Arcticibacter tournemirensis: one gene and its partner. The protein of the gene in region 1 binds, or shares a complex with, the protein of each later gene. Links are inferred from orthologs where the notes say so. Each region holds a gene or a part of one and is shown on either strand. Other genes may lie near its edges.

What was found.
Region 2: the proteins of uvrB (region 1) and BDE36_RS08110 are in contact, whole or in part, in a crystal structure (PDB 7EGT), measured with the Thermus thermophilus proteins. The link is inferred for Arcticibacter tournemirensis from one-to-one orthologs. Residues at the interface, in WP_096411307.1 of Thermus thermophilus: Glu23, Leu25, Arg26, Asp27, Gly28, Glu29, Arg30, Phe31, Arg55, Glu326, Asp327, Phe328, Glu379, Ser382, Gln383, His398, Gly400, Arg401; in WP_096412145.1 of Thermus thermophilus: His654, Arg656, Phe657, Gln666, Asp668, Glu669, Lys680, Arg681, Leu682, Ser683, Lys685, Tyr686, Ala687.

Annotation. Positions count from the first base shown.
Region 1 is NZ_VFPL01000001.1:733,136-741,243, forward strand. What follows is about bases 2,260-5,215. They hold uvrB (excinuclease ABC subunit UvrB), read right to left. Parts: upstream 4,774-5,215; coding sequence 2,746-4,773; downstream 2,260-2,745. Other genes in these bases: BDE36_RS03180 (DUF4834 family protein), read right to left, coding at 2,260-2,299; BDE36_RS03185 (YwbE family protein), read right to left, coding at 2,386-2,586; upp (uracil phosphoribosyltransferase), read left to right, coding at 5,008-5,215. In the rest of the region: BDE36_RS03175 (T9SS type B sorting domain-containing protein), read left to right, coding at 87-2,021; more of BDE36_RS03180, read right to left, coding at 2,030-2,259; more of upp, read left to right, coding at 5,216-5,649; BDE36_RS03200 (YjjG family noncanonical pyrimidine nucleotidase), read left to right, coding at 5,651-6,343; BDE36_RS03205 (DinB family protein), read left to right, coding at 6,340-6,858; BDE36_RS03210 (DUF6427 family protein), read left to right, coding at 6,922-7,896. UniProt on the Escherichia coli protein: The UvrABC repair system catalyzes the recognition and processing of DNA lesions. A damage recognition complex composed of 2 UvrA and 2 UvrB subunits scans DNA for abnormalities.
Region 2 is NZ_VFPL01000001.1:1,930,828-1,935,448, reverse strand. What follows is about bases 565-3,593. They hold BDE36_RS08110 (ATP-dependent helicase), read left to right. Parts: upstream 565-953; coding sequence 954-3,233; downstream 3,234-3,593. Other genes in these bases: BDE36_RS08105 (DUF4290 domain-containing protein), read left to right, coding at 3,292-3,593; BDE36_RS08115 (tetratricopeptide repeat protein), read left to right, coding at 565-870. Outside these bases: more of BDE36_RS08115, read left to right, coding at 1-564; more of BDE36_RS08105, read left to right, coding at 3,594-3,963; murA (UDP-N-acetylglucosamine 1-carboxyvinyltransferase), read left to right, coding at 4,045-4,621. UniProt on the Escherichia coli protein: A helicase with DNA-dependent ATPase activity. Unwinds DNA duplexes with 3'-5' polarity. Translocates on single-stranded DNA with 3'-5' polarity. Initiates unwinding more efficiently from a nicked substrate than double-stranded DNA.

The DNA.
Region 1 (8,108 bases):
AATCAGGAAATTATAAAATAAAACTATACTGTTTCTCTTAATTCTTATTTATCTTTCTTCCCTCTTTAGATCTGTTTTTTACTATAATGATTCCTTTTGGGTCCTCTTCATATTTTTGCTGGCTAATCAGTTTTTGGGTTTTCTTTTCTCCTCTTTCTGCAGCAGCCCAGCTGTGTACCGGTAGCTTGGGCGACCCGATTGTTAACATCGATTTTGGCAGAGGAAGCACTTCAAGAGGGAACCCTCTTGCTGCTGGGATTACGAATTACCGATACTCTGGTACTAATGTGGATGACGGTTTTTACACCATAGTGAACAATACCTCGGGTATGAACCAAAACTGGTTTTCAACATATGATCATACGCCGGGAGACACTGACGGCTATATGATGCTGGTTAATGCCTCTTACGATCCCGGTACCTTTTATAGAGTGAGTATCGATGGGCTTTGTCCGGGTACCAAATATGAAGCTGCTGCGTGGGTCATGAATCTTCTGACGGGATACGACGGCTTGAAACCAAATATTACATTTTGGGTTGAAACCGCTGGCGGTGATCCTATTGGTCAGCCCTATACCACCGGGGAGATTCCTCAAAGCAGTACTCCGCAATGGCTTCAGTACGGATTTTTTTTTACTACTCCTGCTAATACTTCTGAAGTTGTATTGAATATACGGAATAACGGGCCGGGAGGATTGGGGAATGATCTTGTTCTGGACGACATTACATTCAGGCCGTGTGGGCCTAATGTAGTAGTAGCAACTTCATCAGGTAACACATTGACAAACTTTTGCGAAGGAGATGACGTCAATGTGGATTTAGTTGCATCGGTATCCGGCGAATTTTTGAATCCGCTTACACAGTGGCAGCGTTATGATGGTACTGCATGGAGGGATGTAACAGGCGAAGTAACGGATCGACTTCAGGTTTCATTTGCTGATGCACCGCCAGGTAACTATTTGTACCGTCTTACAGTAGGTGAGCCGGCTATGTTCGGCTCCGAGCGATGCCGGATTAATTCAAATGTTTTTACTATTGCTGTAAACCCTAAGCCAGTTCCTGCTGCACGGAATGATGGCCCCGTGTGCTATGGTGACAACCTGGCTTTAGCAGCACAGGGTGGAACGTTATATAGGTGGACCGGCCCCAATGGGTTTGTATCGTCCGAACAATCGCCTGTCATCAGAAATATTACAGCTGCCGCAGCCGGAGTATATCAAGTTACTGTTACTTCTGCTGCCGGATGTATCCAAACGGATCAAACAAGGGTGGAAGTCGTTCCACCGCCAGTAGCTAATGCAGGAGATGATGTCACAATTTGTATAGGTGGTAGTACTGCTTTGCACGCTAAAGGAGGAACATCGTATAAATGGGTACCATCTGTAGGATTGTCTGATGCCAACAGTTCGGATCCTATTGCTACACCCCTGCAAACTACTGCTTATACAGTTTCTGTGTCTAATGGGGCCTGCAGTGTTTCGGATGAAGTACTCGTTACCGTTTTGCAACCAGCGATAGCTAACGCAGGTTCTGATAAAGTAATAATCGAAGGCGATTCTGTGATGTTAGAAGGAGAGGTGACAGGTCCTGCCGGGCTCAGATACTATTGGACGCCATCAGACTATCTCGACGATCCTGCCTCTTTGCGTCCAAAAGCCAGTCCGCCATCTGACATGGTCTACACCCTTCATGCCGAATCAAATAATCAATGCACCAGCACCTCAGAGGAAGTTTTTGTAAAAGTGTTTAAGAAGCTTATTATTCCAAATACTTTTTCCCCCAATGGAGATGGGGTCAACGACGTCTGGAATATTGAAGCTCTTGCCTTTTATCCCCAATCTGATATAAAAGTGTATAACAGATACGGATCATTAGTTTTTTCGGAGACCGGTTATTTAAAACCATGGGATGGAAAACTAAACGGGCAGGATCTTCCGCCAGGAGTATATTATTATGTTATTTCACCGAAGCCTCGTCTTAAGCCTGAAGTTTACCGGGGTTGGGTAATCATTGCAAAATAATACCGCTGTTACTTTATCTCTTCAAAGTCGATAAAGTCACCCGCCTTATCTGCAGCCCTTGCTTCTTTATCTTTAGGGGGGATATAGTCGATGCTGATCTTTTCAGAAGCTCGGTTTGAGCTTCTGCTACTTTGGCGTTGCTGCCGGTATTGATTGTTAACCTGCTGTTGCGCTTTGTTAACCATCTTCTGAAACAGAAGAGGTAACAGTAGCCTGACAATCATTTTGATTAGCCACAGTATGCAGATCGTTATAAATAAAAATTTAAGTAATGCCATTCTTTATAAATACAAATATGACGATTAAACCTCTAAAATATTACATCTGTAAAGCAACATTTACATTTGTATGAAATAAAATACAGCTAACCTTCTTCAATTATTTCCGCTACACGTCCTATTTGACCATCCTCCAAACGTACTTTAATGCCCCTCGAATGAAAGGATGAACTAGTAAGCAAATCTTTAACGAAGCCCCTTGTTCGTTTCCCTGTCCGCTGGTCTTTTTTTAGAATGATCTCTACCTCAAGACCCGGATAAATATCTTTTCTGTTTTGTCCGTTCATTGTTTTAGCTTTAAGCAAAGATAGCAATCAGTAATTAGCAATCAGCCGTCAGCATTCAGCTGCTAAAGTTGATTTATTTTAAAAGTAAGCCACACTCTTGATACCTGATACTAATATCTTGATACTCTATACAACATGCAACCCACATCTCACAACTTCCTACCCCCGTCCTTCCATTTCCTTTTCCAGTGCAAACATCTCATCTCGAAGTTTCGCGGCTAAAAGAAAATCCAGATCTTTCGCCGCAGCAAGCATATCTTTTTTCGTTTTATCAATAGCCTTTTTCAGTTCCGGCTTACTCATATATTGAACGATCGGATCGGCAGCTACAGAATTCACTTCATCCGCACCCACATATACCTTCTGCACACCACCCTTAAAATCAACTACCGAGGTTTGTTCTATAATTGCTTCTTTTGATTTACCAACCGTGCGTGGAGTAATACCATGCTCTTCATTGTATTTTATCTGCTTTTCGCGTCTCCTGTTCGTTTCGTCAATGGTAATACGCATGCTATCAGTAATCTTGTCGGCATACATAATTACCTTTCCCCGGTCATTTCTTGCAGCACGTCCGATAGTCTGGATCAATGAGCGTTCCGAGCGCAGGAATCCCTCCTTATCCGCATCCAGGATTGCTACCAGAGACACTTCAGGAAGATCAAGTCCCTCTCTGAGAAGGTTGATCCCCACCAGAACGTCAAATTCACCTAGCCGTAAGCCCCTGAGAATTTCCACCCTTTCTAAAGTCTTAACTTCTGAGTGAATATATCGCACCCTGATGCCAAGCCGGTCCATATATTTAGTGAGCTCTTCAGCCATCCTTTTGGTAAGGGTAGTAACGAGTATACGGTCACCCAGCTTAACCGTCTGATCTACTTCCTCCAGAAGATCATCCACCTGGTTGATTACAGGCCTGATTTCTATAGTTGGATCAAGAAGCCCGGTAGGTCGGATCACCTGCTCCACGACTACACCTCCCGACTTTTCAAGCTCGAAATCGCCCGGAGTAGCACTCACATATATGGTTTGGGGGGCAAGTCTTTCAAACTCTTCAAAGTTAAGAGGACGGTTATCAAGCGCTGCCGGAAGCCTGAACCCGTAGTCCACCAGTGCCATTTTTCTCGAACGGTCACCGCCATACATCGCTCTGATCTGCGGAACCGTGGCGTGACTTTCATCAATTACCATGAGATAGTCATCAGGAAAGTAATCGAGCAGGCAAAAGGGACGCATCCCTGGTGTACGTCCGTCGAAGAAACGCGAGTAGTTTTCTATTCCGCTGCAGTAACCTAGTTCACGCATCATTTCCAGGTCGTAATTCACCCTTTCTTCAAGCCGTTTTGCTTCAAGAAATCGTTGTTCTCCGATCAATTGCTGCTTACGCGTTTCGAGCTCTTCCTGGATTGCCCATACCGATTTATTAAACCGGTCACGCGGAGTAACAAACAGATTTGCCGGATATACAACCATATGCGTCATTTTCTCGATCGTTTTGGCAGTTGACGGATCTATGATGCTTAGCTCTTCAATATCATCACCGAAAAAGCTTACCCTGTAAGCATAATCGAGGTAGGCCGGATAGATGTCTACTGTATCACCCTTAACCCTGAATGTCCCTCTTCTGAAATCGGCGGTCGTTCTCGAATAAAGAATTTCAACCAGGCGGTGAAGAAACGCATTCCTGCTAATTCGTGTTCCTACGGCAAAACGGAAAACCGAATTGTAAAAATCCTCCGGATTGCCCATGCCATAAATGCAGGAGATTGAAGAAACAACGATGACGTCTCTCCTTCCCGACATAAGCGACGATGTTGTCCGAAGTCGTAGTTTTTCTATCTCATCATTTATTTGAAGGTCCTTTTCAATATATGTATTCGTGGTAGCAATGTAAGCTTCCGGTTGGTAGTAATCGTAATAGGATACAAAGTAATTAACGGAATTTTCGGGAAAGAACTGCTTAAATTCGCCATAAAGCTGGGCCGCCAGGGTCTTATTATGACTTAAGATGAGCGTTGGCTTCTGGGTTTGTTGTATCACGTTGGCAATAGAAAATGTCTTCCCTGATCCCGTAACCCCCAGAAGTGTCTGATAATGATCCCCGTTCTGTACCCCTTCAACCAGCTGTCTGATTGCCTCAGGCTGATCACCCGTGGGTTGATAGTCAGATATTAATTTAAAATCCATGCAAGATCAAAGATAATGAAATATGCCGAACCCCCCGGTGTTCGGGTTGAACAGACTGGCGAATTACAGTGCAATTTCTGCAATCCCCTTTAGCTTAACAAAGCATTCACTAGCGCCATTAAAGCAAAACGCTGTTCTGGTATTTTAGTTTAGTTGAATATTCATTTAATGCCAGCGCAACATTTGCCGATTATATTACTTCTATAAGATAGAAATGCTTATTTTTATCATTATATGTTTGTTTTAAATAATACGCCCTCGATTGGAAATAATTTCCTGGCAGAATTACGGGATGCTCAGATACAGCAGGATAGTATGCGTTTTCGTAAAAATCTCGAACGCCTGGGGGAGATCTTTGCTTACGAAATCAGTAAAACTTTAGCGTATATAGATACAGAGTTTGAGACCCCTCTCGGTACGGCTCTCGTTTCAGTAGTGGAAGAACACCCGGTTCTTGCAACTATTCTTCGCGCCGGGCTGCCGCTTCATCAGGGTCTGCTTAATTACTTTGATAAAGCTGATTCTGCCTTTATTGCAGCGTACAGGCAGACAACTAAAGACGACGGCTTTGTTATTCAAAAGGAATATGTAACCAGCCCAGACTTAAACGGCAAGATTGTTATAGTGGCCGATACAATGCTCGCAACCGGAAGAAGCATAGTCTTAAGCTGTAAAGAGTTGCTCGATCAGTATAAGATCAAGCAGTTGCATATCGTATCTGTAATAGCCAGTACCGAAGGGGTGGCTTATGTAAAGGCAAACCTGCCAAAAGCTAGATTATGGCTGGGAGCCGTCGACGAGGAAATGACCACCAAGGCATATATTGTTCCAGGATTAGGCGACGCGGGCGATCTCGCTTTTGGAATAAAAGAGTGACATGAGGTATAAGCACATTTTTTTCGATTTAGACCATACGCTATGGGATTTTGATAAAAATGCGGAGGAAACACTGCAGGAGTTATATAAAACCTATGAGCTCGACGAATTAGGTGTTTCCTGTGCAGATACCTTCATTGACACCTATACAAAAAACAATCATGAACTATGGACTTCATATCATGAGGGAAAGATTTCGAAAGACCAGCTGAGGCAGACCCGTTTTAAAAAGACTTTCCTCGATCTTGGTGTGCCGCCTGAGATAATACCTACTCTTTTTGAAGATGACTATGTCCGTATCTGTCCGACGAAGACAAATCTTTTTCCCCACGTTCATGAGACCTTAAGCTATTTGGAAGAAAGGTACAGTCTGCATCTCATTTCAAATGGGTTTTTAGAATCTACCCAAATGAAGGTAGATCTCTGCGGATTGGAGAGATATTTTAAAACTGTAGTAATATCTGAGAATGTAGGCTTTAACAAGCCTGACAGGGCCATTTTTGATTTCGCATTGAAGGGTGCAGGAGCGCAAAAGGAGGAGAGCCTGATGGTTGGAGACAGCTTGGAAGCAGACATAAGGGGTGCGTTGAGCTATGGAATGAGTGCTATTTATTTTAACCCCGGCGGTAAACCAAAACCCGAAGATGTAGAAGTACAAGTAACACAGTTATACGAATTAATGAACTTGTTATGAATACCAGGTTGTGTGCCGAATCTATTCTAAGGGTTATTAATGATTACCAGGAGGCCCTTAAGGATTTTTCTGAAGAGGAATTTTGCAGAAAACCCGAAAACGGCAGATGGTCCTATGCTGAAATCTATTGCCATATTATTCAGGTCAACATGCGTTCACTTCTGGCTGTTGAGAGGTGTATTTACGGTAAGCAGCAACAGAAAAGAGATGTTGCACCCTTGATAAGCCGCCTTATCTTATATTTTGGCCAGCTTCCACCTGGTCGGATACGAATTCCAGCTAATATCAGTGCTATCGTGAAAGTTATAACTAAGGAAGAAGCAAAGAACGACCTTATTAAGTTTACAGGCAAGCTTAATGAGCTGATGCCTAAAATCTTAAAATGCTCACCCTACCAGCGAATACGACATCAGAGGCTGGGCATGCTGAACTGCAACGAGTGGATCCGCTTCATCGAAATATACAGCATCTATCACTTTAAGAGTCTGCAAAAAATGAAGGATTCAAAACGATGACATATAATTTTCAGCATTCGCTGCTTTTATCCTAATATTGCCGTTTAAAATCCCAGTTGAGGTATGATCAATCAGTTCCGCAGTTTAAATCCCGTTAACCTGATATTTCTGGTTGTAATAGCCATAATATTACGAACGGGCGTTTTACTAAGATTACCTGACTCATCCAGCTTTTCTCTTCTGGAATCCTATACTGGCTTACTCATAAATATCCCTGAAGATCTTTTTACGCCATTCAGCAGTGTTTTTTATGCAACTGTTGTTGTCCTGATACAGGCAATACTGCTTAACAGGATCGTTAATAACTATAATCTTTTAGGAAAACCTTCTTTTATGCCAGCGTTGCTGTATGTTACAGCCACCGCTCTTCTGGAGCCTTTCATCGTCCTTAATCCCGTTCTAATCGCCAATTTTCTGGTTCTGTGGATGATAGAAAAATTCATGAGCATTTACCGGCGGGAAAAAGTGCTTTCGGTATTATTTGATCTGGGAATGATAGTAGCTGCAGGGACGTTAATTTACTTTCCTTTTATCGCAATGCTTCCCTTGTTGTGGATATCCCTTATAATTTTCAGGCCGTTTAACTGGAGAGAGTGGGTCGCCGGACTTACGGGCTTCATCACGATCTGCTTTTTTGTTATGACGGTTTATTATCTAAACGGCTCCCTTAACGATTTTTTTAAAACAGTTCCACTGGTAAAAGCTTTTCATCCCGGTTTCCATGTAAACCCGTATGATTATATTGTGCTTATTCCTGTTCTGCTGATACTGGTATCATCTGCGTTTACAATATGGCATAAGTTTTACCGCAGCAATGTCCATGTACGTAAAGCTTATTTTATTCTTTTGTTCCTGTTGCTCTTTTCTATATTATCGTTCTCACTAAGCATCGAGTATGAAATTTACCACTTTCTTTTGGCAATACCGGCCCTCGCCATCTTTATGTCTCACTTCTTTTTAAATGCTACAAAACGTTGGTTTTACGAAAGCGTCTATCTGCTCCTGGCAGCGTTTATAATTTATTTTCAGTTTGTGTAAGTCGATAGTATCAAGACATAAGTATCAAGTATCAAGATATTAGTATCAGGTATCAAGACAAGTCTCAGAAAAAAGAATCAGGAAACAGGAGTTAAGAAGTTCGTTGTCAGTCGAAAGGATCCGGTCATCTATTAGCTGTATTACTTAAATGCCACTATGCGTCCTGTCTTGATACTTGATACTATATACTTGATACTACTATCACTCCTCTT
Region 2 (4,621 bases), 1.2 Mb from region 1 along the record:
ATAACCCAGTCATTGCAGAACCGGGGCGTTATCTATTTTAAGCTAAACCAAATATCCAAAGCAGAAGAGCTGCTACTTGAAGCAAACAAGAAGGCAAAGGAAAACGAATTGAATAATACTATTGCAAGTACAAATCTAACCCTTACCTCTGTTTATATTCAGCAAAATAAGTTCGAAAAGGCCGAAGAAACACGCGATGAAGGACTGGCCTATGCTCGACTAGTTAAGGATAATAAATTAGAACAAGACTATAACTATACTTCTTACGAACTCGAAAATAAAAGAAAGCGTTATCAGCAGGCCCTATACTACCTAAGAGAAGTGTATAAAATTGATAGCATGAGTTTTAGAAGTCAGGTTTCTGAAAAAATTGGCTTACTTCAGGAACAATATACTTATCGTGAAAAGGAAAGAGAGAACCAGTTAATTATAGAGCGACAGAAAACAAGCAAGATTTTATATTGGGCCACGACAATAGTGCTTATACTGTCAATTGTAGTTATCATCCTTCTGGTAATGAGCGTCAGGAAGAAGTCCAAAACCAACAAGCAGCTCCAGGCACTGAATGATGAAATATCTCTTCAGAAAGAAAACCTTGACAGGATAAATCATAACCTTGAAGAAATAATTGCCGACCGGACAAAAGACCTTCAAATTAAGAACAAGAAACTCTCCGCCTACTCCTCGCACCTATCGCATCAGATAAGAAGTCCTATTGCTACCATGAAAGGATTGATGCTTCTTGAACAGGAAAATCTTATTGAAGAAGAAGAATTTGTGAAAGAAATTGGGAAATGCGTGAATGAAATTGATGATAAGATTCTAAACATTAACGAAACGCTTCACAATCCGGAAGATCAGGGTTTTTAGTGCATTTTGAAATAAAGAATCGGAAGGGCACAGATATTCGTGCTCATTCTTTAATTTTGTAGCCTTAACAAGAGGATCAGGTTTTGGAATATTTACAGGGATTAAATCCTTCACAAAAAGCGGCGGTATTACAAATCAAAGGGCCGGTAATGATTGTTGCCGGAGCGGGATCAGGAAAAACCCGTGTTATTACTTATAGAGTGGCACATCTTATTAAATCAGGAGTAGATCCTTTTAATATCCTTGTGCTTACTTTTACCAATAAGGCTGCAAAAGAAATGCGGGAGAGGATAATGAAAGTAGTCGGTCCCGAGGCAAAAAACATTTGGATGGGTACTTTCCACTCGGTTTTTGCAAAGATACTGCGTGTAGAAGCTGAAAAGATTGGCTACCCTAATAACTTCACCATTTACGACACCGACGACAGCAAGAGTCTTATCAGGGCAATCCTGAAAGAGCAGCAGCTTGACGATAAGCTTTATAATGCTAATTTCGTTTATAACCGAATTTCTTCTGCAAAAAACAACCTCATTTCAGCTGCCGAATACCAAAAAAACGAGCATATACAGTCAGAAGATTTTTCCTCTGGCAGAGGAAAACTGGGCGAAATTTATCAAATATATGCTCAGAGATGCTTCAAAGCCGGAGCTATGGATTTTGATGATCTTCTCTTCAAAACCAACGTTCTTTTAAGAGAGCATCCCGACGTGCTTTATAAGTATCAAAACAAGTTTAAATACCTGATGGTCGACGAGTATCAGGATACGAATTTTTCGCAGTATCTTATTGTAAAAAAACTCGCGGCTATTAACGAAAATATTTGTGTAGTGGGCGATGACGCTCAAAGTATCTATGCCTTTAGAGGAGCCAATATCCAGAATATTCTAAATTTCGAAAAAGATTATCCGGACCTTAAAGTATTTAAACTTGAGCAGAACTATCGTTCAACACAGAACATTGTTAATGTTGCCAATAGTATAATTGCCAACAACAAAAACCAGCTTAAAAAGAACGTCTTTTCGGAAAACGAAATGGGCGATAAAATAAAAGTCGCCAGGGCCTTCAGTGATAACGAAGAGGGCAAGATTATAGCGGAAAGCATCATGCAGGAACGGACCGTTAAGGGTCTCAAGTACCATGATTTTGCTATCCTTTATCGCACCAATGCGCAGTCGCGGGCGATGGAAGAGGCACTTCGGAAATTAAATGTCCCCTATAAGATCTATGGAGGACTATCATTCTATCAACGGAAGGAAATCAAGGATTTGATTGCGTATTTCAGGCTTACGTTTAACCCGAATGATGAAGAAGCGCTAAAGAGGGTGATAAACTATCCAAGAAGAGGAATTGGCGACACCACGATAGAACGAGTTGTAATAGCGGCCGATAAGAGTAACCTTACCCTATGGCAGGTTATTAATGAGGCGGCAAGCCACCTTGACCCGAGAAGCGCTACTGCCGTGGGCAACTTCGCAACCCTCATTCTGAGCTTCCAGGCAATTACAAAAACGCATTCAGCTTATGAAGCCGCTTTGCATATAGCGCAGCATTCAGGTCTTTTAAAAGACTTGTACGAGGATAAATCAATAGAAGGACTTAACCGTTATGAAAACATACAGGAACTTTTGAACGGGATCAAAGAATTTAGTGAAAGAGAGGACATTGCTGAACGAGGGCTGGATGTCTTTATGCAGGACGTAGCTCTTTTAACGAATGACGATAACGATAAAAACCCGGATGCAGACACGGTTTCGCTGATGACTATTCATTCCGCTAAAGGGCTAGAATTTCCGCATGTGTATGTCGTTGGGCTGGAGGAAAACTTATTCCCGTCGCAGATGTCGTTAAATTCCCGCTCGGATCTGGAGGAAGAAAGGCGTCTTTTTTATGTTGCTATTACCCGGGCAGAGAAAAAGCTGACACTCTCCTATGCAACGTCCCGCTATCGCTGGGGCACATTGACAAGCTGCGAACCGAGCCGCTTTATTGATGAAATTGATGCGAGTTATCTCGAGCTGGAGTTTCGGCAGCAGGCAAAATCGCCTGACAAAAATCCTTTCTTCAATGACGAGAGGACTGCCTGGAGCAATAACACTCCGGATACATTCTCAAAACCCAAGCCTGCTGTTAATCAACGAACAACATCGATATTACCTAAGGCGCATGTGCCTACTCCTGACTTTGCGCCTTCTGATACCTCCGGCTTGCAAGTAGGAATGGAAGTTGAACATGAGCGATTCGGCTTTGGTAAAGTAATAAATATTGAAGGCAACAAGCCCGATATTAAAGCAACTATATTTTTTAAAGAATTGGGACAGAAGCAACTTTTGCTTAAATTTGCAAAGCTGCGTATAGTTACGTAATTTCCAGAAATAATAATAATTCCGGCCGGGAAACTTCCCCCCCAAACAAGAATATTAGATGACATTTGATTATAATACTACAAGGAGAAAACTAATCCTTGCTGAATATGGCAGAAACGTACAAAATATGGTTGCATACATCTGCGATCTGCCAACAAAAGAAGAAAGGAACCGTCACGCACAGGTTGTCATAGATCTTATGGGCTTTCTCAACCCTCATTTGCGTGATGTGGCCGATTTCAAACATAAATTATGGGATCATCTCCATATTATCTCTGATTTTAAGATTGATGTCGATTCTCCCTATCCCAAGCCTTCTCCTGATGCGATTCACATTAAGCCCGAACCCCTGGGATATCCACAGAAGCGTATAAGGTATAAGCATTATGGGAAGACCGTAGAGATACTGATGCAAAAGGCAAAGACCATAGACGATCCTGAGCGGAAACAGCTAATGGTTCAGTCTATTGCTAATTTCATGAAGATGGCCTACGTTACATGGAATAAAGATTCGGTTGCAGATGAAACCATTATCAACGATCTCAAAGAGTTATCAAACGGAGAATTGGTGCTTGAAGATAATGTAAACCTAACTAAGGTTGAATTCAGGCCAAATGCACCGGGCCTTCGCCAAAAAAATCAACAGAAAAGCAATAACCAGAACGGTAAAAACCGGCAAAACAATCGGGGCCAGGGAAACAGACCGAAAAGCAACGGAAAACGTTATTAATATGAGTAATGAGATATGAGATATGAGTTTTAACCAGCTTATATCTCATATCTCATTACTCATGACTCATAATTAACAGACATGAACGCATTCGAAATTAACGGAGGAAAACCTCTGAGGGGAGAGATCATTCCTCAGGGAGCAAAAAATGAAGCCTTACAGGTAATTTCCGCTGTACTTTTAACAGAAGAACAGGTAATCATAAGCAATGTTCCTGATATAAAAGATGTCAATAAGCTGATAGAGCTTTTGGGAGATCTGGGCGTTCGTGTAGAGCACCTGAAAAAAGATACATACTCTTTTCAGGCTAAAGACATTGATCTCGACTTCTTCATGTCAGAGCAGTTTAAGGCTAAAGGCGGGAGTCTGCGGGGTTCAATTATGATAGTTGGTCCCCTTCTGGCACGTTTCGGCAAGGCTTCTATTCCAAAGCCCGGAGGTGATAAAATAGGAAGAAGAAGACTAGATACGCATTTTCTGGGATTCGAGAAACTCGGCGCTAAATTTAATTATAATTCAAAAACTAATTTTTTTAATGTCGACGCCAGTCATTTAAAGGGAGCTTACATACTTCTTGATGAAGCATCCGTTACCGGTACCGCCAACGTGATCATGGCGGCAGTTCTGGCAAAAGGGATCACTACGATTTACAACGCCG